DNA from 3 places in the Kitasatospora sp. NBC_01560 genome. Region 3 is predicted to be linked to each of the others. Evidence: riboswitches for the same ligand, from Rfam matches in the RefSeq annotation. Region 3 holds a riboswitch; each other region holds the start of a gene.
What was found. Region 3 has a riboswitch for thiamine pyrophosphate ahead of OH807_RS22165 (purine-cytosine permease family protein). Riboswitches for the same ligand answer to the same signal wherever they lie in the genome.

Region 1: another riboswitch for thiamine pyrophosphate. It lies ahead of thiO (glycine oxidase ThiO); the one in region 3 lies ahead of OH807_RS22165 (purine-cytosine permease family protein).
Region 2: another riboswitch for thiamine pyrophosphate. It lies ahead of thiC (phosphomethylpyrimidine synthase ThiC); the one in region 3 lies ahead of OH807_RS22165 (purine-cytosine permease family protein).

What each region holds. Positions count from the first base shown of each region.
Region 1 covers NZ_CP109364.1:3,000,069-3,009,629, forward strand. Annotated here, with positions in the region: gene OH807_RS12825 (hypothetical protein) at 1-593, opposite strand, end outside; gene metF (methylenetetrahydrofolate reductase [NAD(P)H]) at 726-1,640, opposite strand; gene OH807_RS12835 (polyprenyl synthetase family protein) at 1,827-2,933, shown strand; gene thiE (thiamine phosphate synthase) at 2,988-3,638, opposite strand; gene OH807_RS12845 (Rv2175c family DNA-binding protein) at 3,638-4,003, opposite strand; gene OH807_RS12850 (NAD(P)/FAD-dependent oxidoreductase) at 4,055-5,251, opposite strand; TPP riboswitch at 5,370-5,482, shown strand; gene thiO (glycine oxidase ThiO) at 5,477-6,643, shown strand; gene thiS (sulfur carrier protein ThiS) at 6,640-6,849, shown strand; gene OH807_RS12865 (thiazole synthase) at 6,981-7,757, shown strand; gene pknB (Stk1 family PASTA domain-containing Ser/Thr kinase) at 7,897-9,561, shown strand, end outside.
Region 2 covers NZ_CP109364.1:4,820,583-4,830,143, forward strand. Annotated here, with positions in the region: gene OH807_RS21055 (ice-binding family protein) at 1-2,014, opposite strand, end outside; gene OH807_RS21060 (hypothetical protein) at 2,428-2,883, shown strand; gene OH807_RS21065 (hypothetical protein) at 3,226-3,714, opposite strand; gene thiC (phosphomethylpyrimidine synthase ThiC) at 3,852-5,660, opposite strand; TPP riboswitch at 5,656-5,790, opposite strand; gene OH807_RS21075 (hypothetical protein) at 5,950-6,156, shown strand; gene OH807_RS21080 (flotillin family protein) at 6,260-7,723, shown strand; gene OH807_RS21085 (3-oxoacyl-ACP synthase III family protein) at 7,816-8,829, shown strand; gene OH807_RS21090 (glycosyltransferase) at 8,826-9,561, shown strand, end outside.
Region 3 covers NZ_CP109364.1:5,066,222-5,075,782, reverse strand. Annotated here, with positions in the region: gene OH807_RS22180 (peptidoglycan-binding protein) at 1-449, opposite strand, end outside; tRNA gene OH807_RS22175 (tRNA-Ser) at 671-758, opposite strand; gene OH807_RS22170 (S1C family serine protease) at 821-2,590, opposite strand; TPP riboswitch at 2,971-3,119, shown strand; gene OH807_RS22165 (purine-cytosine permease family protein) at 3,112-4,611, shown strand; gene OH807_RS22160 (glycerophosphodiester phosphodiesterase family protein) at 4,712-5,554, shown strand; gene OH807_RS22155 (ATP-binding protein) at 5,932-6,594, shown strand; gene OH807_RS22150 (DUF5926 family protein) at 6,794-7,780, shown strand; gene OH807_RS22145 (bifunctional DNA primase/polymerase) at 8,101-8,742, opposite strand; gene OH807_RS22140 (PP2C family protein-serine/threonine phosphatase) at 9,333-9,561, shown strand, end outside.

The DNA of each region.
Region 1 (9,561 bases), 2.1 Mb from region 3:
TTCTGGTCCCAGGCCTGCTGCTGGTCGTAGCCGTACTGCTGCTGGTGCTGCGCCTGCTGCTGGACGTGCTGGTCCGACTGCTGGACGTGCTGGCCCGGCTGCTCGTAGTACCCGGCGGCGTAGACGCCGTCCGCGGCGAGCTCCTGCATCTCGAAGGCGGCGGTCTGCTCGACGGCCGGCACGTCCTCGCGCACCGGGGACGGCTCCGGGGTCTCCTCGACCGCGCTGACCGTGCCGATCCGGTCCGCCGCCACCGCGGCGGCCACGGCCGCACCGCCGGTGAGCGCACCGAGCAGCGGCACCTTGGCCAGCGGGCCGGGCAGGCCGCCGTCGGCCTTGCGCAGCGACCAGCCGGCCGCGTAGCCGCGCTTCACGGAGAGGGTGACGAGGGTCTGGCCGGCCGCGAACGCCGCGGCGCCCGCACCGATCACCAGGACCGAGCCGGCCGCCATCCCGGCGGGCACTCCGAGGAAGCCGGCCAGGGCGAGGGCCCGCCAGTGCACCGGGGCCCGGTTCTGCAGCAGCAGCTCGGCCACCAGCCAGAGCGCCACCACCGCCAACGCGGCGTACAGCAGCAGGTATCCGATACCCATCCGCCCGCTACCTCCAGTCGCGTGCCCGCGCGCGCCGCGCGTGTCCGGCGACTGTACCGGTTCAACGGCCGGGGTACCGCATCGCGTTCCCGGCCGCCCGGCCCGCCCCGTCCGCCGGCCCGGCGGAGCGGTTCAGCGCTGGTGGAGACCGAGGTTCTGGTAGATCTCCAGCGTCGCGGTCGAGTGGTTGAGCGTGATGAAGTGCAGGCCGGGGGCACCCTCGGCGAGCAGCCGCTCGGACATCGCGGTGGCGTGCTCCATGCCGATCGCGCGCAGCGCCGCCGGGTCGTCGATCGAGGCGCGCAGCCGGGCCTCCAGGTCCGCCGGGAAGGCCGAACCGCTCAGCTGCGGGAACCGCTCCAGCTGCTTGGCGTTGGTGACCGGCATGATCTCCGGGATGATCGGCGCCTCGCAGCCGGCCGCCGCGACCCGGTCGCGCAGCCGCAGGTAGTCGTCGACCTCGAAGAACATCTGGGTGATCGCGTAGTCGGCGCCGGAGCGGATCTTCGCGACGAAGTGCCGGATGTCCTCGTCCCAGTCGGTGGAGCGCGGGTGCATGTTCGGCGAGGCGGCCACGCCCACGCAGAAGTCACCGATGCCCTTGATCAGCTCCACCAGCTCGTACGCGTAGGTGACCCCCTGCGGGTGGCTCACCCACTCGCCCAGCGGGTCGCCGGGCGGGTCGCCGCGCACCGCGAGGACGTTGCGCACGCCCTGGTCGGCGTACTGGCCGATGATGTTGCGCAGCTCGGCGATCGAGTGATCGACGGCGGTCAGGTGGGCGACGGGGGTCAGCGTGGTCTCCGTGGCGATCCGGCCGACCATGTTGACGGTGCGCTCGCGGGAGGAGCCGCCGGCCCCGTACGTCATGCAGACGAAGTTGGGGTCGAGCGGTTCGAGGCGGCGGATGGCGTCCCAGAGACGCTGTTCGCCGACCTCGGTGCGCGGGGGCATGAACTCGAAGGAGAAGGATCGCTTGCCGGCCGCCAGAAGCTCGCGGACCGTCAACGCGCGGTCTGTTCTGGTGGAAGCGACGCCGAGTGCCATGTTGGCAGGTTAACCGCCGGGCGAAGGGCCGGGACAACTCGGTCCCAGCAATTGAGACAATCGGCGGACACCCCTCCCCTTCCGTCCACCGCCGCCCCGGGGGCCACCGGAGTCCCGTCCGTACAGCCGTTCCCGGCCGCCCGGCTAGGCTGGCTGCACCCCAGCGAAAACCTCCGGAGCCTCATCGTGACCTCGCCCAGCCACCGGCCGGCCCACCCCATTGACGTGGAGGACGTGCGCGAGCGCGTCAACGCGGCCCTCGCCGGCTTCATGGACGGTCGGGCGGCCCTGCTCGGGAAGATCTCCCCGCAGCTCGGCCCGGCCACCGACGCGCTGCGCGACTTCCTGCTGGACGGCGGGAAGCGGCTCCGCCCGGCGTTCTGCTACTGGGGCTGGCGCGGCGCCGGCGGGGCCGCCGGGGGCGAGGGCATCGCCAACGCGGCGGCCGCCCTGGAGCTGCTCCAGGCGAGCGCGCTCGTCCACGACGACCTGATGGACCGCAGCGACACCCGCCGCGGCCTGCCGTCGGTGCACCGCCGTTTCGAGGCGCTGCACCGCGAGAGCGGCTGGCGCGGGGACCGCGAGCAGTACGGCGCCTCGGCCGCGGTGCTGCTCGGTGACCTGCTGCTGATCTGGTGCGACGAGCTGTTCCTGCGCTCGGGCCTGGAGCCCGCCGCGGTGCTCGCGGCCAAGCCGATGTTCGACCTGATGCGGACGGAGGTCATGGTCGGCCAGTACCTGGACGTGCTGGAGCCGGTCGCCGGCGACTCCACCGACCCGGGCGCGCTGGACCGGGCGCAGACCGTCCTGCACTACAAGTCGGCCAAGTACACGATCGAGCGACCGCTGCAGGTCGGCGCCCTGCTGGCGGGCGCCCCCGCGGAGCTGGTCGAGGCGTACGGCGCGTTCGGCCTGCCGCTGGGGGAGGCGTTCCAGCTCCGGGACGACCTGCTCGGGGTCTTCGGCGACCCTGCGGTCACCGGCAAGCCGGCCGGCGACGACCTGCGCGAGGGCAAGCGCACCCTGCTGGTCGCCCACGCGATGCGCGGGCTGCCCGCCGCCGACGCCCGCCACCTGGACGAGCGCCTCGGCGCCCCGGACCTCGGCCCCGAGGAGGTGGCCCGGCTGCGCACGCTGGTCGGGCGCAGCGGCGCCGCCGAACGGGTGGAGCGCCGCATCGAGGAGCTGATGGCGCAGTCGCTGGCCGCGCTGGAGGCGGCGCCGCTGGCCGACGGGCCGGCCCGGGCGGTGCTGCTGGCGCTGGCGGAGGCCGCCACCGTCCGCAAGTACTGAGCACGCCGGGTACTGAACGCGCCGGTACGGGAACGGCCGCGGCCCCCGGGGCGGTCAGGCCCGGCGCAGCCGTGCGGCGAGCGCGGCGGCGGCGGCCTGCGGGTCGTCCGCCGCGGTGATGGCGCGGACCACCACGACCCGGCTCGCGCCGGCGGCCAGCACCTCGTCGAGGTTGCCGAGGTCGATCCCGCCGATGGCGAACCACGGCCGGTCGGTGACCTGCTTCGCCGCGTACCCGACCAGGCCGAGGCCGGGCGCGTGCCGGCCGGGCTTGGTCGGGGTGGGCCAGACCGGGCCGGTGCAGAAGTAGTCCACGCCGGGCTCGGCGACCGCCGCGTCCACCTCGGACTCGGCGTGGCAGGAGCGGCCGATCAGGACGTCCTCGCCGAGGATCGCCCGGGCCGCCGGGACGGGCAGGTCGTCCTGCCCGAGGTGCAGGACGTCCGGGCGGGCCGCGTGCGCGACGTCGGCGCGGTCGTTGACCGCCAGCAGCTTGCCGTGCCGGCGGCAGGCGTCGGCGAAGACCTCCAGGGCGGCCAGCTCCTGCTTGGCCTCCAACCCCTTGTCGCGGAGCTGGACGATGTCCACCCCGCCGGTCAGGGCCGCGTCCAGGAACTCCGCGAGGTCGCCCTGCTCGCGCCGCGCGTCGGTGCAGAGGTAGAGCCGGGCGTCGGCGAGCCGGCGTCGCAGCGTGTCGGCCGCCATCAGATCAGCATCGCCTGGGCGCGCCGCTTGACCTCGGTGCCGCGGTTCTCCTGCAGTGCCTGGATGGGGCTGCCGGGCAGCGAAGGGTCCTCGGTGAAGAGCCACTCCAGGATCTCCGCGTCGTTGTACCCGCAGTCCCGCAGCACGGTCAGGGTGCCGGACAGGTGCTTGACCAGGCCCGGGCCGTCGATGAAGGCGGCCGGCACCTGGAGCGACCTGTTCGGGCCGCGCCGGACGGCGATCAGGCCGCCGCTCTTGACCAGGTCACGCACCTCGGTGACCCGGACGCCCCACTGCTCCGAGATGTCGGGCAGGTACATCCAGTCGGTGACCAGGGCTTCAATCTTGTTCTCGATCTCGCTCACGCCACCAGACTGCCACCTCGGCGGCCCCCCGCGCACCAAAGGGACGGCCCGTCAGCCGGCGACGGCCGACTTGAGCGGCACCGCGGGGTCCGCCGCGAGGGCCCGGTCGAGCACCGCGCCGCGCTCGATCAGGCGGCGGCCCTGGGTGAGGTCGCGCGGGCGGTCCACCGTGAGCAGGGCGCGCAGCACGCCGTCGCGCAGCCAGAGCACCGCCCAGGACGCGTCCTGCGGCGAGCCCCGCCCGAGCAGCTCGTCCCCCTCGCGGTGGCGCCCGGCGTACTGCACCGTCCGGCCGAACTGCTCCGACCAGAAGTACGGCACCGGGTCGTACGGCACGTCCGCGCCCAGCACCGCGGCGGCGGCCGCCTCGCCGGACTGCAGCGCGTGGTCCCAGTGCTGGACGGTCAGCCGGGCGCCGGTGCGGGCGGACGGGTAGCTCGCGCAGTCCCCCGCCGCGTGGACGCCGGGCAGGTTGGTGCGCAGCCGCTCGTCCACCAGGACGGCGCCGGCCGCGTCGAGCTCGATCCCGGAGCCGGCCAGCCAGTCCGTCGCCGGGCGCGCCCCGATGCCGACCACCACCTCGTCGGCGGGCAGGCGCGAGCCGTCGGCCAGCAGGACGGCGCCGGGCTCGACGGCCGCGACGGCGGCCCCGCAGCGCAGCTCGACCCCGGCCTCGGCGTACCAGGCGGCCATCGCGCGGCCGATCCCGGCCGGCAGCGCGCCGGGGACGGGCGCCGGGCCGGCCTCCACCACCGTCACCTCGCAGCCGGCCGCGCGGGCCGCCGTGGCCACCTCGGCGCCGATCCAGCCCGCACCGACCAGCACCAGCCGCAGGCCGGGGCGGAGCAGGGCGCGCAGCGCCAGGGCGTCGTCCAGGGTGTGCAGCAGGTGTGCGCGCTCGGCACCGGGCAGGACGCGCGGCGCGGCGCCGGTGGCGATCACCAGGGCGCCGTAGGGCAGGTCGCCGCCGTCGGTGTGCAGCACTCCCGGGGTGAGCCCGGTGGCCCGGCGGCCGGTGAGCAGCTCGATGCCCAGGTGCGGGTAGTCGATGTCGAGGGTGGTGGCGTCGGCCTTGCCGAGCAGCACCTCCTTGGAGAGCGGCGGCCGGTCGTAGGGCGCGTGCGGCTCCTCGCCGACCAGCACGATCCGCCCCCGCCAGCCGCCCCGGCGCAGCCCCGACGCGCACTGCGCCCCGGCCAGCCCGGCGCCGACCACCACCACCTGATCCGTCCCGCTCAGCTCTGCCACGCCGTCACTGTACTGGCGCCCCGGCGGGCGCCGTCCGCCACCGCCCGGGCCGCCGGCGGGCCCGCTGTCCACCCTTCGTACGCGCCTTCGGCGGCGGCAGGGCCCGGAGTTAAGGTGGGGGCACCATCACGGGAGCCCGGCGGACCGGGCTGAGAGGCGGGCTGGAACGGCCTGCGACCGTCCGAACCTGATCCGGGTCATACCGGCGAAGGGAGAGCAGCGACTTTGACACGCTTGGCACCGGGCAGCCATGCCGACGTGCTGGTGATCGGCGGGGGCATCATCGGCCTCGCCGTCGCCTGGCGGGCGGCGCAACGCGGGCTGCGGATCGTCGTGGCCGACCCCTCCCCCGGCGGCGGCGCCGCCCGGGTCGCGGCCGGCATGCTCGCACCCGTCACCGAACTCCAGTACGGCGAGGAGCCGCTGCTGCGCCTCGGGATGGCCTCCAACCAGCGGTACGCGGCCTTCGCCGCCGAACTCGAAGAGGCGAGCGGCGGGCAGGACACCGGCTACCGGCAGTGCGGCACGCTGGCCGTCGCGCTCGACGCCGACGACCGCGCGGAGCTGCGCGAGCTGCACGCCTTCCACCTGCGGCTCGGCCTGGACTCGCAGTGGCTGACCGGCCGGGAGGCGCGCCGGCTGGAGCCGATGCTCGCCCCGGGCGTCCGCGGCGGCCTGCACGTCGCCGACGACCACCAGGTGGACGGCCGCCGGCTGCTCACGGCGCTGCTGCGGGCCGGCGAGGCCGCGGGCGTGGCCGTCCGGCCCAGCGCGGCGGCCGAGCTGCTGGTCGAGGACGGCCGGGCGGTCGGTGCCCGGCTCGGCACCGGCGAGACGGTCACCGCCGACCGGGTCGTGCTCGCCGCCGGCCCGGACAGCCACCGGCTGCCCGGCCTGCCCGCCGGCGTGCTGCCGGCGATCCGCCCGGTGAAGGGCCAGATCCTGCGGCTGCGGATCCCGCCCGCGTACCGGCCGTTCCTCAGCCGCAACGTCCGCGCGGTGGTCCGCGGACAGCACCTGTACCTGGTGCCGCGGGAGAACGGCGAGCTGGTGATCGGCGCGACCTCCGAGGAGCAGGGCTACGACACCACCGTCACCGCCGGCGGGGTGTACGAGCTGCTGCGCGACGCCCACGAGCTGGTCCCCGGCATCACCGAGCTGCCGCTGGTGGAGACGTCCGTCGGGCTGCGCCCCGGCTCCCCGGACAACGCGCCGCTGCTCGGCCCGACCGCCCTGCCCGGCCTGGTCGCCGCCACCGGCCACTACCGCAACGGCGTGCTGCTCACCCCGGTGACCGCCGACCTGCTCGCCGAGTACCTGGCCTCCGGCACGACGCCGGAGCTCGCCGCACCGTTCTCCCCCACTCGCTTCACCACAGAGGTCCCCGCATGAGCGACATCCCCCTCACCGTCAACGGCGAGCCCCGCCAGGTACCCGCCGCGACCACCCTCGCCGAGGTGGTGGCCACCCTCAGCCGGGCCAACACCGGCGTCGCCGCCGCGCTCAACGAGGCCGTGGTGCCCCGCGGTTCGTGGCCGCTCACGGAGCTCGCGCCGGGCGACCGGATCGAGATCCTCACCGCCGTGCAGGGGGGCTGACCGTGAGCGCCCCGCTCCGCACCGACACCCCTGCCGCCCCAGCCACCCCTGCCGCCCCAGCCACCCCTGCCGCCCCAGCCACCCCTGCCGGCCCGACCGGCGCCGCCGGTGACGACAAGGACCTCCTCAGCATCGCCGGCACCACCTTCGGCTCGCGCCTGATCATGGGCACCGGCGGCGCCCCCAGCCTGGAGATCCTGGAGCAGGCCCTGCGGGTCTCCGGCACCGAGCTGACCACGGTGGCGATGCGCCGGGTCGACGCCACCACCCAGGGCTCCGTGCTGGACGTACTGACCCGCAACGGCATCCGGATCCTGCCGAACACGGCCGGCTGCTTCACCGCCGGCGAGGCCGTGCTGACCGCCCGGCTGGCCCGCGAGGCGCTGGGCACCGACTGGGTGAAGCTGGAGGTGATCGCTGACGAGCGGACCCTGCTGCCGGACCCGATCGAGCTCCTGGACGCCGCCGAGACGCTGGTCGACGACGGCTTCACCGTCCTGCCCTACACCAACGACGACCCGGTGCTGGCGCGCAAGCTGGAGGACGTCGGCTGCGCGGCGATCATGCCGCTCGGCTCGCCGATCGGCTCCGGCCTGGGCATCCGCAACCCGCACAACTTCCAGCTGATCGTGGAGGGCGCGGGCGTCCCGGTGATCCTGGACGCCGGTGCGGGCACCGCCTCGGACGTCGCCCTGGCGATGGAGCTGGGCTGCGCCGCCGTGATGCTCGCCTCCGCGGTGACCCGCGCCCAGGATCCGGTGCTGATGGCCGGGGCGATGCGGCACGCCGCCGAGGCCGGCCGCATGGCCCACCGGGCCGGCCGCATCCCGCGGCGGTTCCACGCCGAGGCGTCCTCCGCGATGGCCGGCCGGGCGGACCTCGACACCCGCGAGCGCCCGGCGTTCTGACCGGCCGCCCGGGCCCGCCGTCCGGTGGGCCCGGGCCGGGCTGGCCGGGCCGGCGGCGCACTGTCACAGCCCGGCCACGAACGCCCCGCGCGGAGCCGCGGGAGGGCCGCGTCGACGGCGCCACCACTAGACTCGCCGGGTGGACAAGGCGGACATGGCACTGCACGACCCCCTGACCGGCACCCTGCTCGACGGGCGGTACCTGGTCGGACAGCGGATCGCGGCCGGCGGGATGTCCACCGTCTACCGGGGGACGGACACCCGGCTCGACCGGGTCGTCGCCCTCAAGGTGATGCACCCCGCGCTGGCCGGCGACGACGGCTTCACCGGCCGGTTCATCCGCGAGGCCAAGGCAGTGGCCCGGCTCGCCCACCCCAACGTCGTCAACGTCTTCGACCAGGGCGCGGACGGCGGCCACGTCTTCCTCGCCATGGAGTACGTGCCCGGCCGGACCTTGCGCGACCTGCTGCGCGACCGCGGCGCACTCTCCATCCGGGCCGCCCTGGACGTCCTGGAGCCGGTGCTCGCCGCGCTCGGCGCCGCCCACCGGGCCGGCCTGGTGCACCGCGACGTCAAGCCGGAGAACGTCCTGATCACCGACGGCGGGCTGGTCAAGGTCGCCGACTTCGGCCTGGTCCGGGTGCTGAACGCCCCGGACGGCGCGGCCGCCTCCGGCACCGCGACGACCGGCACCGTCCTGGGCACCGTCTCCTACCTGGCCCCCGAGCAGATCCGGCCCGGCGCCGACACCGACCAGCGGGTGGACGTCTACGCGGCCGGCATCCTGCTGTACGAGATGCTCACCGGCCACCGCCCGCACACCGGCGAGAACCCCGTCCAGGTGATGTACCGCCACCTGCACGAGGACGTGCCCGCGCCCTCGGCCACCGTGCCGGGCGTCGTGCCCGAGCTGGACGCGATAGTGACCGGCGCCTGCGCCCGCGACCCGCAGGCCCGCCCGTTCGACGCGGTCGAGCTGCTGGCCGCCCTGCAGCGGGCACGCCGGGCGCTCACCCCGGACCAGCTGGACGCCGAGCCGCCCGCCTCCACCCGGTCCAGCCCGCAGTACCCGACCAACGAGCCGACCTCGGTGATCCGCCCCGCCGCCGCCCGGGCCGCCGCCCGGCCGGACGCCGGGCCCGCCGCGGGCCCGGTCGAGCGGACCAGTGTGCTGGACGTCCCGCCCGAGGTGATGGACCAGCTGCTCACCGAGCCGCGCCCGTACGACGAACCGCCGCCGCCGGCGCGGGCCCGGCGGGCCGGCCGGCCGCGCCGGCTCCCCCGCCGGCCGCTGATCTGGGTCTCCGTGCTGGCGGCGCTGGCGCTGCTGGTCGGCGGCACCACGTTCGCGCTCTCCGGCGCGCTGTACACGACCGTCCCGGCCGTGATCGGCAAGGACCGCGCCGAGGCGCAGCGGGTCCTGGACGCCGCGGGCATGCACGGGCGGTTCACCGAGGTGTACAGCGAGAGCGTCCCGGCCGGCCAGGTGATCTCCACCGATCCGGGGGTCGGCGCCCGGGCCCGCAAGAGCGACGCGGTCGGCGTCACCGTCTCCCGCGGCCCGAAGCGGATCGCCGTGCCGGAGCTGGCCGGCAAGCCGGCCGAGCAGGCCGCCGCCGCCCTGTCCGGCGTCCAGCTGGCGCGCGGCAACGTCACCGAGACGTACAACGACACCGTGCCGGAGGGCGCGGTGATCAGCAGCTCGCCGGCGGCCGGCCAGCAGCTGCCGGAGAACACGCCGGTCTCGCTGGTGGTCAGCAAGGGCATGGTGCCCGTCCCGGACGTGACCGGCCTGTCCAAGGAG
Region 2 (9,561 bases), 250 kb from region 3:
GCTCACCCTGTTCATGGCCGCCGTGGCCCTGACCGCCGTGCCCGCCCGGAGACTGGGGCGGTCCGGCCGGACCAGCAGGCCCTGCGGGGCCGGCCGGACCAGCAGGGCCGGGAGCACCGTTGGCGCCCGGCGAACCGTTGGCACCCGGTGAACCGGGGGCACCGTTGGCTCCCGGCGAACCGTTGGCACCCGGTGAACCGGGGGCACCGTTGGCCCCCGGCGAACCGTTGGCGCCGGGAGCACCGTTCGCGCCCGGCGAACCGTTCGCGCCCGGCGAACCGTTGGCACCGGGAGCACCGTTCGCGCCCGGCGAACCGTTGGCACCGTTGGCGCCCGGCGAACCGTTGGCACCCGGCAAACCGTTGGCACCGGGAGCACCGTTCGCGCCCGGCGAACCGTTGGCACCGGGAGCACCGTTCGCGCCCGGCGAACCGTTGGCACCCGGCGAACCGTTCGCGCCCGGCGAACCGTTGGCACCCGGCGAACCGTTCGCGCCCGGCGAACCGTTCGCGCCCGGCGAACCGTTCGCGCCCGGCGAACCGTTGGCACCGTTGGCGCCCGGCGAACCGTTGGCACCCGGCAAACCGTTGGCACCCGGCAAACCGTTGGCACCGGGAGCACCGTTCGCGCCCGGCAATCCATTGGCACCGGGCGAACCGTTGGCACCCGGCGCACCGTTGGCACCCGGCGAACCGTTCGCGCCCGGCGAACCGTTGGCACCCGGCGAACCGTTCGCGCCCGGCGAACCGTTGGCACCCGGCGAACCGTTCGCGCCCGGCGAACCGTTGGCACCGTTGGCGCCCGGCGAACCGTTGGCACCCGGCAAACCGTTGGCACCCGGCAAACCGTTGGCACCGGGAGCACCGTTCGCGCCCGGCAATCCATTGGCACCGGGCGAACCGTTGGCACCCGGCGCACCGGGAGCACCGTTGGGGCCGGGAGCACCCGGAGCACCCGGGGAGCCCGCCACGCCCGGCGCACCGTTGGGGCCGGGGGCACCCGGGGAGCCGGCAGCACCGGGGGCGCCATTGGGGCCGGGCGCACCGGGGGCACCGGGAGCACCGTTGGCACCCGGCGCACCGGGAGCACCGTTGGGGCCGGGAGCACCCGGAGCACCCGGGGAGCCCGCCACGCCCGGCGCACCGTTGGGGCCGGGGGCTCCCGGGGAACCGGCAGCACCGGGAGGACCAGCGGGGCCACTCGGTCCGGGCGGGCCGCTCGGTCCGGGCGGGCCACTCGGTCCGGGCGGGCCGACGGTGCAGGCCGCCCTCGTGATGGTGTTGTCGTCCAGAGTGACGGCGCCGTTGCGGGCCAGGGCACGACCCTCGATCACCGAGGCATGGTTCACGCTGATGGACGTGAGGGCCAGGATGTTGCCCTTGAAGAAGGAGTTGACGTCGATGGTGGCGGAGCTACCGACCTGCCAGAACACATTGCAGGGCTGTGCTCCGTTGACCAGGCTGACGACGCTCGACGGAGCCGTGATGAGGGTGGAGCCGATCTGGAAGATGAAGACGGCGCTCGGGTCGCCCATCGCGTCGAGGGTGACGGTCCCGGTGAGGTTCAGCGACGAACTCGCCTTGTAGACGCCGGGTGTCAGCGTCAGGCCTCCGATGTCGCCGGGCGAGGTCAGGATGGCCGTGGGGGCCCGGCCGGCGGCATCGTTGTAGGCGATGACGAGGTCGGACTGGGCCTGCGCCGCCTGTGCGTCGTTGACGTGCTGGACCCCGTTCACGGCTCCGGGGGGAAAGCCCGTCACGCTGGTGCCCGGGAAGAGTCCCAGGTCTCCGTTGATGACGCTGGGGCCGGTGTTGGTGACGGTCGAACCCGCCAGGATCGCATAGCTGGTGTCAGTCCCCAGCCCCACCGGTGCCGTTGCGGCGTGTGCGGGGCTGGGGACCAGGCCGGCCGTCGCGAGCAACGTCAGTCCGGACAGCAGGACGGACGTCCCCGCGAGTCGAGTGCGTCTACGCCCTCGTCCCGGTGGAGCGGACAGCATGGCATCGACTGCCATAGGACAGGACCTTTCTTGTCGCCGTTGAACTCCGTCACCCGAAGAGGGCATTCGGAGCGCTGCTGGTGATTTCCGGTCGGGTCTCACGCCCCCGCACTCGCACCCGAGGGCCTTCGACGAGCGGAGCCGACCAGGACGGGTGATGGAGAGTCACCGACTCACTACACCGTGCAACAACAACATGAAAAGAAGAGACTAATAAAGATGCAACGGAGTGACGCACGGGGACCAATCGAGGAATGACCGCCACCTCGCAGCATCGTTCGTCTACGAACTTCATGCGGGCTCGAACTCCCTCGGCAGCCGCTGGCCGCCGGCCGCTCTCCGCCGGCTGCTCCGGTCGCCCCCAGCGCCATAGCAGTACCGTTTTTTCCTCTTGGCCGCGCCCAGGCCGGTGAATCACGTATCGCCCCGTGACCCCGATCGTTGGCCCGATCATGAACGACCTGACGAATACGCAGGAAGAGGCGCTCACTGCGGGCGACGCCGACGTCGGCACGGTGGCCGAGCGCTGCCGCGCCGCAGGTGGCCTGCTCAGGGTCACCCTCGGCGAACTGCGCGCGGAAGTCGGCTACCGAAGACTCGGCAAGTACGTCCTGGAAGAACTCGCCGAGCGTCTCACCGAAGAGGGGCTCGGCTGGTTCCCGACGTGGCGGCTCTCCCCGAGGGAGAACGGCGAGCCGCGGAAGGAACACGACCTGTGGGTGTTCGTCCGGGACAGCGGCCTGCGCTGCCAGGTCATCGACGCCGTCCAGGCTCCCGACGGCTCCGACGTCCCCACCGTCCTGAACGGCCTGCTCGCCGGCCGTCCCCAGGACCTCTCCCCGGAGCGCAAGCTCGGCCTCATTCGCGAAATCCTCGGGCTCTGACCCGCACCCGAGAAATCCGCGCACCGGATTGCGCCTGCGCACCCGAACGTTCGCGGCGCTGCGCCGGACACCCCTTTCGGGATCCCGGCGCAGCGCCTCGGCACCCTCCGTCGGTCCGCCGGCGGGAGGTAGACCTTGTTGCCCCGGGCGGCGAACTCCTCGGACTTGGCCCGCATCCCGGCCAGGGCCTCGGTGTCGTAGGCGGTACTGACGGCGGTGGAGCCGTCGCCGTGCTCCTCGCGGATCTGCTGGGAGATCTTCATCGACGACAACTTCAGCCCCCAGCCAGCACATTGGCTTCGTGGGTGGAGGGCTTGAGAGGAGTGCCCGCTTCTCCGGCGCCTACAGGCAGATCCAGCAATAGAGCTTCTCGCCAGCGCTGTGGGCGCGCCTGGCCAGTCGGATCAACTCTTCGGCCAGCGGCTGCATGTCTTCGACGCCGGCTGGGCGAAGCTCCTCCGTCTGCACCCACCTGGCGACGACCGTCGGCACATCCGCGTCGCTCACCTCTGCCAGCGTGTCCCGGACCGAGGCGGCAAGCTCGACCACCCACGGACCCGTGGCCCAGGGGTCGTCCTCGGCCTGCGGGCCGCCCGGTCCAGGCTCCGGGGTGGTCGGCCACACCGGACTCTCTTCCACGAGCCCTGCTTCCCACGGAACCTGACGGATGGCGGCGATCAGCTCCCCAAGCACAAGGTCCGGATCCAGGCGCTTGGCCTCGACCCCGTCGAAGTGGGGACTCCCACCGCCGACGAGCGGGCGGTCGTCCGCACCCTGCAGCACCCGTACGACCGAGGCCGCATCGGCTGCGCGAAAGTAGTCGGTCAACACGCCCACGGGTTCCTCCCCCACACGGTCCTTCGTCAGCCGACAGTAGACCAGGCACAACCGACACCAGCATCAACCGGAGCACCGCGCCGGGAAGCCCCCTCCTGCCTCCCGGTGCGGTGCCCCTATGAGCCGTGTTGTCAGTCCGCCAGCGGCAAGTACACCCGGTTACCCCGGGCCGCGAACTCCTCGGACTTGGCCTTCATGCCGGCTTCGGCCTCATCGTCGCTGGTCACGGCCATCTCGTCGCCGTAGGTGTCCATGATGCTTTTGCTGATCTTCATCGAGCAGAACTTCGGGCCGCACATCGAGCAGAAGTGCGCCGTCTTGGCGGGCTCGGCGGGGAGGGTCTCGTCGTGGAACGCGCGGGCCGTCTCCGGGTCGAGGGCCAGGTTGAACTGGTCCTCCCAGCGGAACTCGAACCGGGCGTCGGAGAGTGCGTCGTCCCACTCCTGGGCGCCGGGGTGGCCCTTGGCGAGGTCGGCGGCGTGGGCGGCGATCTTGTAGGTGATGACGCCGGTCTTCACGTCGTCCCGGTTGGGCAGGCCCAGGTGCTCCTTGGGCGTGACGTAGCAGAGCATCGCGGTGCCCCACCAGGCGATCATCGCGGCGCCGATGCCGGAGGTGATGTGGTCGTAGCCGGGCGCGACGTCGGTGGTGAGCGGGCCGAGCGTGTAGAACGGCGCCTCGTCGCAGATCTCCTTCTGGAGATCCATGTTCTCCCTGATCTTGTTCATCGGGACGTGGCCCGGGCCCTCGATCATCACCTGGACGTCCCGCTCGCGGGCGATCCGGCCCAGCTCGCCGAGGGTCTGCAGCTCGGCGAACTGCGCCTCGTCGTTGGCGTCGGCGACGGAGCCGGGGCGCAGCCCGTCACCGAGCGAGAAGGTGACGTCGTAGCTCGCGAGGATGTCGCAGAGCTCCTCGAAATTCGTGTAGAGGAAGTTCTCCTGGTGGTGCGCCAGGCACCAGGCGGCCATGATCGAGCCGCCGCGCGAGACGATGCCGGTCTTGCGGCGGGCCGTCATCGGCACGTAGCGCAGCAGCACGCCGGCGTGCACCGTCATGTAGTCGACGCCCTGCTCGCACTGCTCGATGACGGTGTCGCGGTAGACGGCCCAGCTGAGCTCCTCGGCCTTGCCGTCGACCTTCTCCAGTGCCTGGTAGAGCGGCACCGTCCCGATCGGCACGGGGGAGTTGCGCAGGATCCACTCGCGGGTGGTGTGGATGTTGCGGCCGGTGGAGAGGTCCATCACGGTGTCGGCGCCCCAGCGGGTGGCCCAGGTCATCTTCTCCACCTCCTCCTCGATCGAGGAGGTGACGGCGGAGTTGCCGATGTTGGCGTTGATCTTCACCAGGAAGTTGGTGCCGATGATCGCCGGCTCCACCTCGGGGTGGTTCACGTTGACCGGGATGACGGCGCGGCCGCGGGCCACCTCGGCGCGGACGTACTCGGGCGCCAGGCCCTCGCGCAGGGCAACGAACTCCATCTCGGGGGTCACCACGCCGCGCTTGGCGTAGGCGAGTTGGCTGACGGCGGCGCCGTCGCGGCCGCGCAGCGGACGACGCGGGCGGCCGGGGAAGACGGCGTCGAGGTTGCGCAGGTTCCCGCCGCGCGGCGAGGTGTGCTTGATGCCGTCGTCCTCGGGGCGGGCCTCGCGGCCGTCGTACTCCTCGGCGTCGCCGCGCTGGCGGATCCAGGAGTCACGCAGCGGCGGCAGCCCGCGCCGGACGTCGGGCTGGTACGCCGGGTCGGTGTACGGGCCGGAGGTGTCGTACAGCGGAACGGTGCGGCCGTTGGTGAGCACGACCTCGCGGTAGGGCACCCGCAGGTCGGGACGGGATCCGTCGCGGTAGGCCTTGCGCCAGGCCGGGGTCGGGTAGCCGGTGCCCGCGCTGCTGACGGCGGCGTTCCGGGCAGACTTCGGCTGTGCATCGAACGTGGTCATCAGACCCTCTACTCCCTACGCCGGCATTACCCGGTCAGGTTCCTGCGGTCGGCGCAGCGTTCGGTTCGTCCGACGACGTCCCGGTCAGCGCCCTCTCAGCCCGGTGCTCCGAGCTCCCGTGTCCGCAGGCGGTGTTGCCTGCGCATGACGTCCAACACCGTAGCGAGCGAATCGCCGCTGGTCCAGAGGGGGTCCACGGGCGGGGATCGCGGCGGCGGGGCCGCCGGGTCGGCTCCGGGCGGGCACACTGGCAGTCGGGCGGGCAGCAGGGCGACGAGGGAGGGCCGCAGTGATCGGGAGTGCCGGGCGGGTCAGCGGGGCGGTCGGGGCGGGGCTGGTCGGCGAGGTGATGGTGCACGTCCCGGAGCGGCAGGGGACGGAGGCGTTCCTCGCCTACCTGGCCGTACCGGGCGAGCGGTTGGCGATCGGGACGCCGGTGGTGGTGATCGAGTACCACCCGCCGCGGACGGTCTACGTGGCGCCGGTGCTGCCGTGACAGGGTTGTGACAGACCGTCACGTCGGTTCCCTTCTCTTCGGGTTGTGCCGGGCGGACAATCCGTAACGGCACATCTCATGTGCCGGAAGGGGGAGTTGAACCATGCTGTTTACCATCGTCGGGGCGGGCCTCGCGGTACTGCTGGTGGGGATCACGCTCTTCAAACTCATGTGGCGGGTGGCCGAGCCCAACGAGGCGCTGATCATCTCGGGCTCCCGGCACCGGACCGAGGGGGTCGGTGACGGGCTGGGGTTCCGGATCGTCACCGGGCGCGGCACCTTCGTCACACCGGGCCTGCAGGGGGTACGCAGGCTCTCGCTGGACCTCAACGAGGCCGAGCTGGACGTCGAATGCGTCACCACCCAGGGCATCCCGGTCCGGGTCAAGGGTGTGGTGATCTTCAAGATCGGCGACGACGACGTGTCGATCGCCAACGCCGCACGGCGCTTCCTCGACCAGCAGAAGCTGATCAGCCAGCGCGTCCACAACGTCTTCGCCGGCCACCTGCGCTCGATCGTCGGCGGGCTCACCGTCGAGGACATGATCCGCGACCGGGAGCGGCTCACCGGGGAGACCAGGGCCGCGTCCGGGCTGGAGATGGAGAAGCTCGGGCTGATCATCGACACCCTGCAGATCCAGGAGATCATCGACCCGACCGGCTACATCAAGAACCTCGCCATCCCGCACGCCGCCGCCGTCCAGCGGGATGCCCGGATCGCCCAGGCCGAGGCCGACCGGATGGCCACCGAGGCCGAGCAGGAGGCGGCCGCCCGCAAGGCCGAGGCGACCCGCAACAGCGCCATCCAGCAGTCCGCCTACCAGGCCGAACGCGACACCGCCAGCGCCCGCGCGCTGCAGGCCGGGCCGCTCGCCGAGGCCGCCGCCCGGCAGGAGGTCGTCGTCCAGGAGACCAAGGTCGCCCAGCTGGAGTCCCAGCGCAAGGAGCAGCAGCTGCAGATCGACGTCCGCAAGCCGGCCGACGCCCGGGCGTACGAGACCCGCACCCGGGCCGAGGCCGACCGCGACGCCCGGATCTCCGCCGCACAGGCGCAGGCCCGGGAGACCGAGCTGAAGGCGGCGGCCGAGGCCAGCCAGGTCCGGATCGCGGCGGAGGCCGACGCGGACGCCACCAAGCTGCGCGGTCTGGCCTCCGCGGAGGCCACCAAGGCCACCGGCCAGGCCGAGGCGGCGTCGTCCGAGGCCCGCGGTCTGGCCGAGGCGGCAGCCGCCCGGGCGATCGGGCTGGCCAAGGCGGAGGGGATCAAGGCGCGGGCCGCGGCCCTCACCGAGAACCCGGACTCGGTGGTGGCGCAGGAGCTGGCGGAGAAGTGGCCGGAGATCGTGCTGGCCGCCTCCGAGTCCTTCGGCAACGTCGAGCACATGGTGCTGCTGAACGGCGCCGAGGGCGTGGGGGACCTCTTCACCAAGGCGCTCACCATGGGCGGCACGGGGCTCGGGGTGGCCCGGCAGCTGCTCACCACACTGCAGGGGCCGGTCCAGCAGGCCCCGGCGCCGCCGGTGCCGCCGCAGCCGGTGCCCGTGCAGAAGGTGCCGATCGAGGAGTGACGGCCGCCCGGCGCACGATTGGGTAGCCGGCGGCGCCCACCTGAGTACCCGTACTCAGGTGGGCGCCGCCGCGGCCGCCGGAGCATGGGGGCATGCACCCAGCAGCCACCCCGCGGATCGGCATCACGGCCGTCGGATCCCACCTGCCCGCCCGTCGCCTGACCTCCGGCCAACTCCAGGAGGAGGTCACCGCGGGCGGCCGGCTCCGGTTGCCGGAGCGGATGTTCGAGAAGGCGACCGGCATCGTCACGCGGCACTTCGCGGCCGACGGCGAGTTCGCCTCCACCCTGGCGATCGGCGCCGCCCGGCGCGCCCTGGACGCCCGCGGCATCGGCCCGCTCGACATCGACCTGTTGCTGTACGCCTCCGCCACCCGGGACGTCTGCGAGCCGGCCACGGCCCACCTCGTCCAGGCCGAACTGGGCTCCCGCGCCCACGCGCTGGACGTCAGCAACGCCTGCAACAGCTTCCTCAACGGGATCGACCTGGCCCGCGCGATGATCCTGGCCGGCCGGGCCCGGCGCGCCCTGGTCGTCACCGGCGAAACGCCCAGCCGGGCGATGCGCCGCGACCCGGCCGGTCCGGCGGACTTCCGGGACGGCTTCGCCGGGTACACCTTCGGCGACGCCGGCGCGGCCGTCGTGGTCGAGGCGGTCGGGCGCGGCGGCATCCTCGACGTCGAGACCGAGACCGCCTCCGAGCACTGGGAGGTCGGCGGGATACCCGGCGGCGGCTCGCGCCACCCGCGCGGCGACGAGTACAGCTACTTCCGCGGCAGCGGCAAGGAGTTGCGTGGGGTCTTCGAGAAGATCGGCGGCGCCATCCTGACCCGGGTGGCGGCCCGCACCGGCCTCGGCTGGGACGACTACGCGCGGGTGCTGGTGCACCAGGTCACCGTCCCCTACCTGGAGCGCTTCGTCGAGCTCACCGGCGTGCCCGCGGAGAAGCTGGTGCTCACCGTACCCGAGCTGGGCAATGTCGCCAGTGCCACGCTCGGCATCCAACTCGACCGGATCAAGGACGAGTTGCGCCCCGGTGACAAGGTGCTGCTGATCGGTCTCGGCGGCGGCGTCAGCCTGATGACGATGATCTGGGAGGCGTCGTGACGGAGCTCTGGGTGATCGTCCCCGCCTACCAGGAGGAGGCCCGGATCGAGGGCACGCTGAACGCCCTCGCCGCCCAGCGGGACAAGGACTTCACCCTCCTGGTGGCCGACAACGGATCCACCGACGGCACCGTCGCGAGCGTCCGTGCCTTCGCCGGGCGGGCGCCGTTCCCGGTCGAGGTGCTGGTCGAGCCGGAGAAGGGCGTCGGCTCGGCCGTCGACACCGCGTTCCGGCACGCCATCGCGCGCGGCGCCACCCTGCTCGCCCGCACCGACGCCGACTGCCTGCCCGAACCCGGCTGGACGGCCGCCGCCCGCGCCGGGCTCCTCGACTGCCACGGGCTGGTCTGCGGCCGGGTCACCGCCCGCCGGGACGAGCACGGACCGGCCGGCCGCGCGGTGTTCCTGGCCCTCGTCGCGATCGGCGCCCTCTTCGGCCGGATCCGGCCCGCCCACCACCGCCGGCACGGCTACCTCACGCCGTACCGGATGCACGCGGGCAACAACATGGCGATCAGCGCCGAGCTCTACCGCGCGGTCGGCGGCATGCCGCGCCGTCCCTCGCCCACCGACCGCACGTTCATCAACCTGGTCCGCCGCCACACCACCGCGATCGTCCACCGCCGCGACATGGTGGTGCAGAACTCCACCCGCCGGATCCGTGCGTACGGCGTGGTCGGCACCGCCCGCTGGTACCTGGAGCGCGGTGCCGGGCCGCACTCCGCCGACGTCC
Region 3 (9,561 bases):
CCGCCGTCCGACCAGTCCGGGAACAGCCGGTGGTACCCGAAGCCCGGGTCGTCCGCGCTGCGGCAGACCCGCACCGGGATCCCGTGCTGCCGGTTCAGCCAGACGCCGAGCGCGACCATCGCGACCACCTGCGCGTCCGTCCAGGGGTCGGTGTGCTGGTCGTTGCTGGCCGACTCGACACTCACCGCGCCCGTGCCGTCGGGCCGCCGGTTGGCCGCCATGTTGGCGTCGGCACGGGTCTGCGTGCCCACGAACTGGCCCACGCTCCCGTCGTACCCGACCCCGAAGTGCGACTCCAGGTTGGTCGAGTCCCGCCAGTACTCGTAGATGCGCCGCGGCGTCCACGGCGCCGCGATGCTGTGGAAGATCACCTGCGTCGGCACGATCGCCGGCTGCTCGTCCGACTCGGGCTGGAGCTCCATCTTCTCAGCGCCGGGGTACCAGGCCATCCGTCTCTCCTCGCCGGGCCCAGGGCGGTCCGCCCCTTACTCCCGGCAAACGAGACCCCCACTCCCACACGAGGACACCTCTACCCCAAACCCCCCATTCAGGTGAATCCGGACAGGCCCCGCCCTGCCCCGCCGACACCCCCGCCCCGAATGCGACCATCGAAAAGGGCGGGTATCGGCATGATGCCGATACCCGCCCTTTTCGTGGCATTCACCACCGGCGGAGAGCGTGGGATTCGAACCCACGGTGAGGGGTCACCTCACGACAGTTTTCAAGACTGTTCCCTTAGGCCGCTCGGGCAGCTCTCCAGGCGGAGGTCAGCCTAACGGGTCCGGCGGGGTTCGGTGCACAGGATTTCGGGGGGTGGGGGTCAGCTGTCGCCGACGCGCTCGGTGAGGGTGACCTTGGTGGTGAGGGTCTGGCCGTTGCGGGTGTACTCCACGTCGACCGTCTCGCCGGGCTTGTGCGTCCAGATCTTGCTGACCAGGGCGGGACCGTTCTCGATCGGGCTGCCGCCGAGCTTGGTGATGACGTCGCCGGGCTTGAGGCCGGCCTTGTCGGCGGCGCCGCCGGGGGTGACGGCGGGGGTGCCCTGGATGTCGCGGGTCTGGATCTGGGCGCCGTCGCCCTTGTAGTCGTCGTTGCGCAGCACGTCGAGCTTGGCGTAGACCGGCTTGCCGCTCTTGATGAGGGTCTCTGCGACCCACTTCGCCTGGTTGATCGGGATGGCGAAGCCGAGGCCGATGCTGCCGGCCCGGCCGGTGCTGGAGGTGTTGGACTGGATCGCCGAGTTGATGCCCATCACCGCGCCGCCGGCGTCCAGCAGCGGGCCGCCGGAGTTGCCGGGGTTGATGGAGGCGTCGGTCTGCAGGGCGTTCATGTACGAGGACTGCGCGCCGGTCTCGTCGCCGGACGCGACCGGGCGGTCCTTGGCGCTGATGATGCCGGTGGTGACGGTGGACTCCAGGCCGTACGGGGCACCGATGGCGATGGTGGAGTCCCCGACGTTGACCTTGTCGGAGTCGGCCAGCGGAAGGGGCGTCAGCTTGCCCTTCGGCGGGGTGTCGAGCTTGACGACGGCGACGTCGTAGCCCTCGGCGCGACCGAGCACGGAGGCGCCGTAGGAGGTGCCGTCGGCGAACTTGACGGTCAGCTTGCCGCCGTTGGAGGCGGGCGCGACGACGTGGTTGTTGGTGAGGATGTGGCCCTCGGTGTCGAAGACGAAGCCGGTGCCGGTGCCGGACTCGCCGTTGCCCTGCGCCTTGATGGTGACGACGCTGGGCAGCGCCTTCTGCGCGATGCCGGCGACGGAGCCGGGGGCGGGCTCGTTCTTCTGCGGGCTGTTGGCCTGCACGGTGGTGCTCTTGTGGTCGTCCGCGGCGGAGATGCTGCTGTCGTTGCGGTCGGCGATGGTGACGCCGAGCGCGCCGCCGGCCACACCGGCCACCAGGGCGACGGCCGCGACCAGGGCGATCAGGCCGCCGCGCTTCTTGCGCGGGCCGCCGGGCCCGGGGGCACCGGGGTAGTCGGCCGGGTAGCCGAGCGGGCCGCCCGGGTAGCCCGGGCCGCCGGGGGTGCCGGCGCCGCCGGAGGTGGTGTCGTGCATCGCCCAGCCGCCGAGCGGCTGGCCGGCGCCGAACGGGTGGTGCTGGCCGGGCGCCGCCGGAGCACCGTACGGGTCGTGGGCCGGAGCGGCCGCGGCCACCGGGGCGGCAGGTGCGGGCGGGGCCACCGGGGCGCCGGGGGCGGCCGGGGTGGCGTAGGGGTTGCCGGCCGGGGCGGCGGGCGCCCCGTGGGCGGCCTGCGCCGGCGGGGCGGGCGGCAGGACCGGCGGCGGGGCGTCGATGTACCCGCTGTCGGCCGCGACGGGCGCTGCGGCGGGGGCCGCGGGCGCCGGGGCGGCGGCCGGCTCGGGCGCGGGCACCTTGCTGAACGCCAGGGTCGGGTTGGACCCGCCCGCGGCCGGGGCGGGCCCCCCGGCGTCGGTCAGCGGGTAGTCGGCCTCGGTCACCTCTGCGGGGGTGGGACGTGCGGGCGCGGACTGCGCCGGGCCGTCAGGAGCGGGACCCACCACCCCCGGGCCGTCGGAGGGCTGCTCCCCCTGCGGCCCGGTGGACCCAACCTCGCGCTCGGTGCTCACGGACGACCTCCATAGCTGACAGGACCAACAACCATAGTTTTTCGCACACTCGATTCGATTGCCGTAAGGAGCCTTCTGAAGAACTCATAAGAATCCTTAGCCCGGTCCGACAGCACCCGCCCGGGCGCCCCCCGGAACGGCCACCGGAACAGCCCCCGGAACGGCCGCCGACGTGACCGCCGGAGCACCTGCCGAAGCGGCTGCCCGAGTGTCCCGGCAGCGACCGGCACAGCCTGCACCGGGTGCGCCGGCGGCGCCGCGGACGACTCCCGGCCCCTCCCGACCCCGTCCCGCACGACGTCGCGCACGACGTCCCGCGATGCGGACCGCCGGGCGTCCGGCCTTGGCGTTCATCCCGGCGCCGGTTAGCCTGTCGCTCCAAACTGACACGCGGGAGCTTGGACCCACCAGGCTGAGAGTGCGCCGGTCGACCGTACGCCACGGCATCCGTGGACGGACCGTCGAGGGGGCGCAGACCGCCGGAACCTGTCCGGGTAATGCCGGCGTAGGGAGTATCGGCCATGCCGCCTGCTTCGCCATCCTCTTCTTCGGGCGCGCCGTCGTCCAAGGATTTCTCCGAGTCGTCCACGACCGTTCACTCCGACGCGGCGGCCACCGTCTCCGGTTCCCCCGCCGGCACCGCCACCACCGTCTCCGGCGCGCCGGCCGCGACCACCGTGCTGGACCGGCCGGAGCGGGCCGAGCGGGTCGAGGCGCCGCTGGTGCTGGACACCGCACCGCCGCGCACGCTGCGCTTCCGCGACCACTTCGCGCTCTGGATGAACCTCGGCGTCAGCCTGATCGGCTTCACCACCGCCGCCACCGTGCTGGGCGCACCGGGCAGCGAGCTGTCACTGGCCGCCGCGATCACCGCGATCGTGGCCGGCACCGTGGTCGGCACCGCGATGCTGGGTGTGGCCGCGCTGATCGGCGCGCGCACCGGTGCGCCGGCGATGGCGAACCTGCGCGGCCTGTTCGGCACCCGGCTGTCGTACGTCCCGACCGTGCTGAACATCGTCCAGTGCATCGGCTGGGGCGTGTACGAGCTGCTGGTCATCGCGATGGGCGCGCAGACCGTCGTGCACACCGAGGGCTACCGCTGGGTGTTCGTCGTGCTGGCGGGCGCGGTGACCACCGCGCTGACCATCTGGCCGCTCGGCGCGATCGCGGTCCTGCGCCGCTTCGTCGCCGCGGCGGTGGCGGTCGCGATGGTCTACTTCACCGTCCAGCTGGGCCGCAACGGCGTGCCGGACCCGGGCGCCGGCAACTGGCACGGCTTCCTGAAGGCCACCGACGCGATGATCGCCGTCTCGATCTCCTTCGTCCCGCTGGCCGCCGACTACACCCGGCACTCGCGCACCCCGCGCGCCGCGTTCTGGGGCAGCTTCTCCGGCTACACCCTCGCCCAGGTCTGGTGCTACGTGCTCGGGCTGTTCGCGCTGCTGCAGTCCGGCGGCGACGCGACGAAGATCTTCGACTCGTTCCTGGGCGTCTGGGCCGGCTGGCTGTTCCTGCTCGTCCTGGTGCTGCGCGAGACCGACCAGTCCTTCGCCAACGTGTACTCGACCGCGATGTCGGTGCACAACCTGCTGCCGAAGGTGGACCGCCGGGTGCTGACCGGCGGGACGGGCCTGCTGATCACCGTGCTCGCCCTGCAGATCACCGAGTTCACCGACTCCTACTACGCCTTCCTGGGGCTGATCGGCTCGGTGTTCGTGCCGATGTTCGCGGTGCTGGCGGTGGACTACTTCCTCGGCGCCGGCCGGCGCGGGTGGAACCTCGCCGACGACGCGCCGTCCCGCTGGCTGATGCTGCTGCCGTGGGCGCTCGGCTTCGCGGTCTACCAGCTGATCGCGCCGACCGCGATCGCCGGCTGGTGGACGGACTTCTGGACCTCCGCCCAGGAGGCGCTGCACTTCACCCCGCAGGAGTGGACCTCGGCCTCGCTGTTCGGCTTCCTGGTGCCGGCCCTGGCCACCTGGGCGCTCACCCCGCTGACCCGCCGGACGACCGCGGCCTGACGCCCCGGGCCGGGCGGACCGGGACGACGCAACGAAGACGGCCCCGCAGGTTGGGGCCGTCTTCGCCTTCGCGTCACATCCGCCGCCTATCGTGGACGGTGTGACCAGCCCTGACCTCTCCCCGACGGCGGCGCGCACCGCGCCGTCCGTCCAGGTGATCGCCCACCGCGGTTCCTCGCACGCGCTGCCCGAGCACACGCTCGCGGCCTACCGCCGTGCGCTCGACGAGGGCGCCGACGCGCTCGAATGCGACGTCCGGGTGACCGCCGACGGGCAGCTGGTCTGCGTGCACGACCGCCGGATCGGCCGGGTCTCGGACGGCCGCGGCACCGTCTCGGCGATGACCCTCGCGGAGCTGGAGGCACACGACTTCGGCGCCTGGAAGACCGGCGTGCCGAGCGCCGACCCGGAGCTGCGCGGCGTCCTGCGGCTGGAGAGCCTGCTGGAGCTGGTCGCGGACTGCGGACGGCCGGTGGACCTGGCGATCGAGACCAAGCACCCGGTCCGCTTCCGGGGGCGGGTCGAGGCCGAGCTGCTGCAGATGCTCGACCGCTTCGGCATCCGCGGCGCGCAGCCGGCCGGGGAGCCGCGCGGGGACGACCGCCCGAAGGCCCGGATCATGAGCTTCTCGGCGCTGGCCCTGACCCGGGTGGCCGCCTCGGCACCGGAGTACCCGCGGGTCTTCCTGTTCGAGCGGATGCTGCCGCTCCAGGGCCGGCTGCGGCCGGGCGCGACGCTGCCGGGCGGGGCCCGGATCGCCGGTCCGGGCATCGACCTGGTGCGGGCCCGGCCCCGCCTGGTGACGCGGCTGCGCGAGCTGGGCCACCAGGTGCACGTCTGGACCGTGGACGAGCCGGCCGATGTCGAGCTCTGCCTGGAGCTGGGGGTGTCGGCGATCATCACCAACCGCCCGGCGGAGGTGCTGGCGCAGCTCGGCCGCTGACCCGGCCCGCCACCCGGCCGGGACCGGTTTCCACCGCCTCCGGACCACCGCCTCCGGACCGGCGCCTCCACGCCATTCCGGTCGGGCCGGAGGAACCGTTCGCCCACGGTTGACCACATCGGTCACACGCCCGCGCCGATCACCCGGGCGAGCCCGCCGGCCGATCGTCCTGGTAGGGACTCAAACCTTCCGCCGTCGTTTTTTGCCGGAGATTATCCGCTTTCACAACGGAGGGTGAGCACCGAATCACCAGCCGGGCACAGTGGGTCGCACGGTTTGAAATGTCCGCGCAGGATCGTCGCGCAGTCGTTTCCGACCCATTACCAAGGGGCATCCATCCCTCGGCATACGCTGAAGGAGGTCCGGGGGTGGCGTTGATGGTGGCGCGTGAAGTGCCGACTTCATCGACCATGGCAGTGCCGCACGGCCCAGCGAGTGTCGGGGTCGCACGGCGCCGACTGCGTCGAGATCTCGGTGACCGGGAGATACCGGAACCGGTCATTGATGATGCTGTTCTGATCCTTTCCGAACTACTGAGCAATGCTTGTCGTTACGCCCGGCCGCTCGGCCCGCTGCCTGTGCTCGGTCGCAGTGCCCACGTCGAGGTGGTCGACCAGGTGCTGGTCGGCGTCCCCTCCGGGACGGCCGCCGCACCGGGCGGTCACACCCGGACGACGAACCGGGAGACCGCGCAGCACCGGTCCCCGGCACCGTCCCAGGCCCCGTCCCGGGCCGACGCCCCCGACCGGCCGGCCGACGGCCCGGGCGGCGGCGAGGGAGACGGCGGCGTCCTGGTGCGCTGGCAGATGCACGCGGACGGGGTCCTCACCCTGGAGGTGACCGACGGCGGGGCGCAGACCCGGCCGGCCCCGGCCGGCCCGTCGCTGACCTCGCGCGGCGGCCGCGGGCTGAGCATTGTCGGCCAGCTGGCGAGCGACTGGGGCGTGCGCGACGCGCCCGGCGAGGTGACGGTGTGGGCGGCGCTGCCCGCCCGGGCCCGGCACGCCCGGCGCACCGGCGGTGATGCCCGCAGCGCCTGACCCGCCCTCCCCTGCGCCCGACCCCTGCCCCCGTGCGGACCCCGCCCGGCCCCGCCGCCCGGCCCACCGGCCCCGCCGATCCGGCGCCCGGGCCGGCGCCGCACCGGCCACCACGCCCGCCCCGGCGTGTGCCACACGCCGGGGGAACGTCAGTAGGCTGCCCGGAGCACTAGACAGTCGTCCCCGGGAGAGCCGCACCATGGGCAAGAAGGCCGCCAAGAAGGCGCCGCAGAGCAGCCAGTCCACCACCGCCGTCACGGGTGAGATCCCCGTGGTCGGGGCCCGCGAGAACTGCCCGTGCGGTTCGGGCCGCCGGTACAAGGCGTGCCACGGACGGGAGGCCTCGCACGCCGTGCAGGAGCTGGTGCACCGGCCGTTCGAGGGTCTGGCGGGTGAGGCCGACTGGGTGGCGCTGCGCGAGCTGGTGCCGGCCGCGACCGCGACGCTGACGCTGGCCGCCGGGGTCGTCGAGGGCGCCAACGGTGACGTGCCGTCGGTGACGCTGGCCACCGTGCTGCCGCTGGCCTGGCCGGCGCTGCGCCGCCAGGACGGGTCGATCCTGCTCGGCCTGCAGACCCAGTCCTCCTCGGGCGACCTGAGCCGCGACCTGGCGGACGCCCTGGAGCTGGCGCTCGCCACCGAGCCGGGCACCCCCGTCCCGGCCCGCCGGACCGTGCCGGGCGGCCGCCGCCTGCAGGACCTGCTGGACCCGGCCGCCGGGTTCGTGCCCGCCGTGCACACCGGCTTCGAGTTCTGGCTGGAGGACGCCGAGACCGCCACCGGTGAGGTGGCCGCCTCGCTGGAGCGCGCCAACGCGTCGGCGATCCCGACCGAGAAGCTGACCGGTGTCGACTCGGCGTACTGGTGCGGTACCCCGGACAAGAACCACCTGCGCTGGGTGATGACCGTCCCGGAGGAGCAGCTGCTCGACGCGCTGGCCCGGCTGACCGCCGCCGACAAGTCCTCGCTCGGCCCGGACACCCGCCTGGTCGGCTCGTTCCGCGCGCACGGCCTGACCGTTCCGGTCTGGGACCTCCCGCTCGCGATGACGGCGGCCGACTGCGAGAAGCCGGCCGCCGAGTTCGCCGGGCTGCTCGCCGAGACGCTGGCCGACCCCTCGCCGCTGACCGCCGAGGAGCGCCGCGCCCGGGCGAACCTGGTGAACCGTCAGGTCACCTTGAACTAAAGGGGACCGGTTCCGGGTGATACGCGTCACATTGCCCGTCCGGACCGCAATTTCCGGGCCGTGAAGGCGTCTTGGAAATTGGCGTGGCCGCCGATCCTTGTTACTGTCTAAAGAGTCCGGTCGCTGGTGCATCCCCCGTCGCCAGCGGCCGGATCTTTTTGTTTTCCGGACCGGACCCCGGATCGGGCCCGCGATCGGGCCCGCGATCAAGCCCCGGGCCAGGCCGGCGATCGGGCTCCGGTTCGCGCCCCGGACCGCACTGCCGGAGCGCTCCCCGGACCACCCGGCACCGCCAGGACCACCCGGCCGACCGGGGCCGGTCAGTACGCCGAGTGCCCGCTGTCCAGCCGGACCGTCGCCTCCACCAACTCGCCCAGCAGCGGACCGACCTGGGGCAGCCACACCCCGCCACCGGCCGCCGGACGGGGCGCCAGCACCCAGCGCACCCGGCCGCCCGTCCCGCCGCCGGGCGGCAGCGGCAGGAAGCCGCCGGCCCCGTGATAGCGCAACGACCCGGGCACCCAGGGGAGTTGGGCGAGCATCTCGCCGAGTGCGTCCAGCGAGTACGGGGCGACCAGGATCGCGTACCGGCCGGGCAGGGCGAGCACCGGGCCGAGCGGCAGCCGCAGCGCGCCGAGGTAGGCGAGGGCGCGGGCGCCGGCCGCCGCGGGCAGGCTGACCGCGGAGACGGTCCCGCCGGTCGCGGTCAGTACCGGCGCGTCCGGGCTCTGCCGCTCCCACCACCACTGCACCATCCGGGCGTCCGTGGTGGCCGCGAGCAGTGGTGGGTCGTGCGGGTGGGCGCCGGGGACGGGGCAGTCCTGGTCTCCGCAGGAGCAGCCGTCGGGGAGCAGAAGGGTGCCGGGGACAACGGGCCAGCGGTGGTCGACTGCGGCTGCCAGGGCCGCTGCCAGCCGGGCGGAACGGGCCGCCGAACGGCGGCTCCTCGGGTTCTCACGCATGGCGCTCGTTCCTTTCCGTGACCGCTCGGTTCGCTCCGGTCCCGCCGGCCCGCGTCGGGGTACGCCGCACCGGCCCGGAGCGGGACGGAGGGCACGTCGCACGACGTGGCGGGGCTGGAGCACGGTGTGGAGCACGACCTGAAAAGGGCCGCGAAGGAGAACAGCCCTTGGAACGAGAATCCCGCATGCGACCGGATGGACGCTGCCCGGGCGCGGTTGGTTCCACCGTACGAGTGAGTGACTTCCGGCCGACCCGGCCGACGGGCGGCGAAAGCATACGATCCGGACGGCGACCGGAGCCGTCCTCACGGTTCTGCCCGTTCTCCGGCCGCTCAAGCCCTCCGACCTGCCCGGCGCGCGCACGGACGGAACGCGCCCCCGGGGCTGCCCGGGGGCGGCGGAACCGGCCACCGGCGCCGACGAGGATCTGGACATGCCCCGAATGGCCTGTGTAGAAGTGGTGCCATTGCTGTCGATCAATGACGAGAAGTAATGAATCGAGGCGAAACGCGCCCTTTGGCCGTCCTCGCTCCCATCGGCCGTACCTGGGGGTTCCGCATGACCCGTACCACCGCGTCAGGAGTGGCGGCATGACCGAGTCCCACCCGTCGTCGACGTCCCCCGAACCGGGCGAGCCCTGCGGCACCCGCGGGCTGTCGGTACTCGACCTCCCGGGGTTCCCCGGCCCCACCGCCGGACCGGCCGAGGAGCGGGACGGCGAGGAGCAGGCCGGCGCCCCCGGCGAGCCGTCCGGACCCGCCGACGGCCCGGGCGGCGGGCCCGCCGACGGCAGCGTCGACGGAAGCGCCGACGACCGCA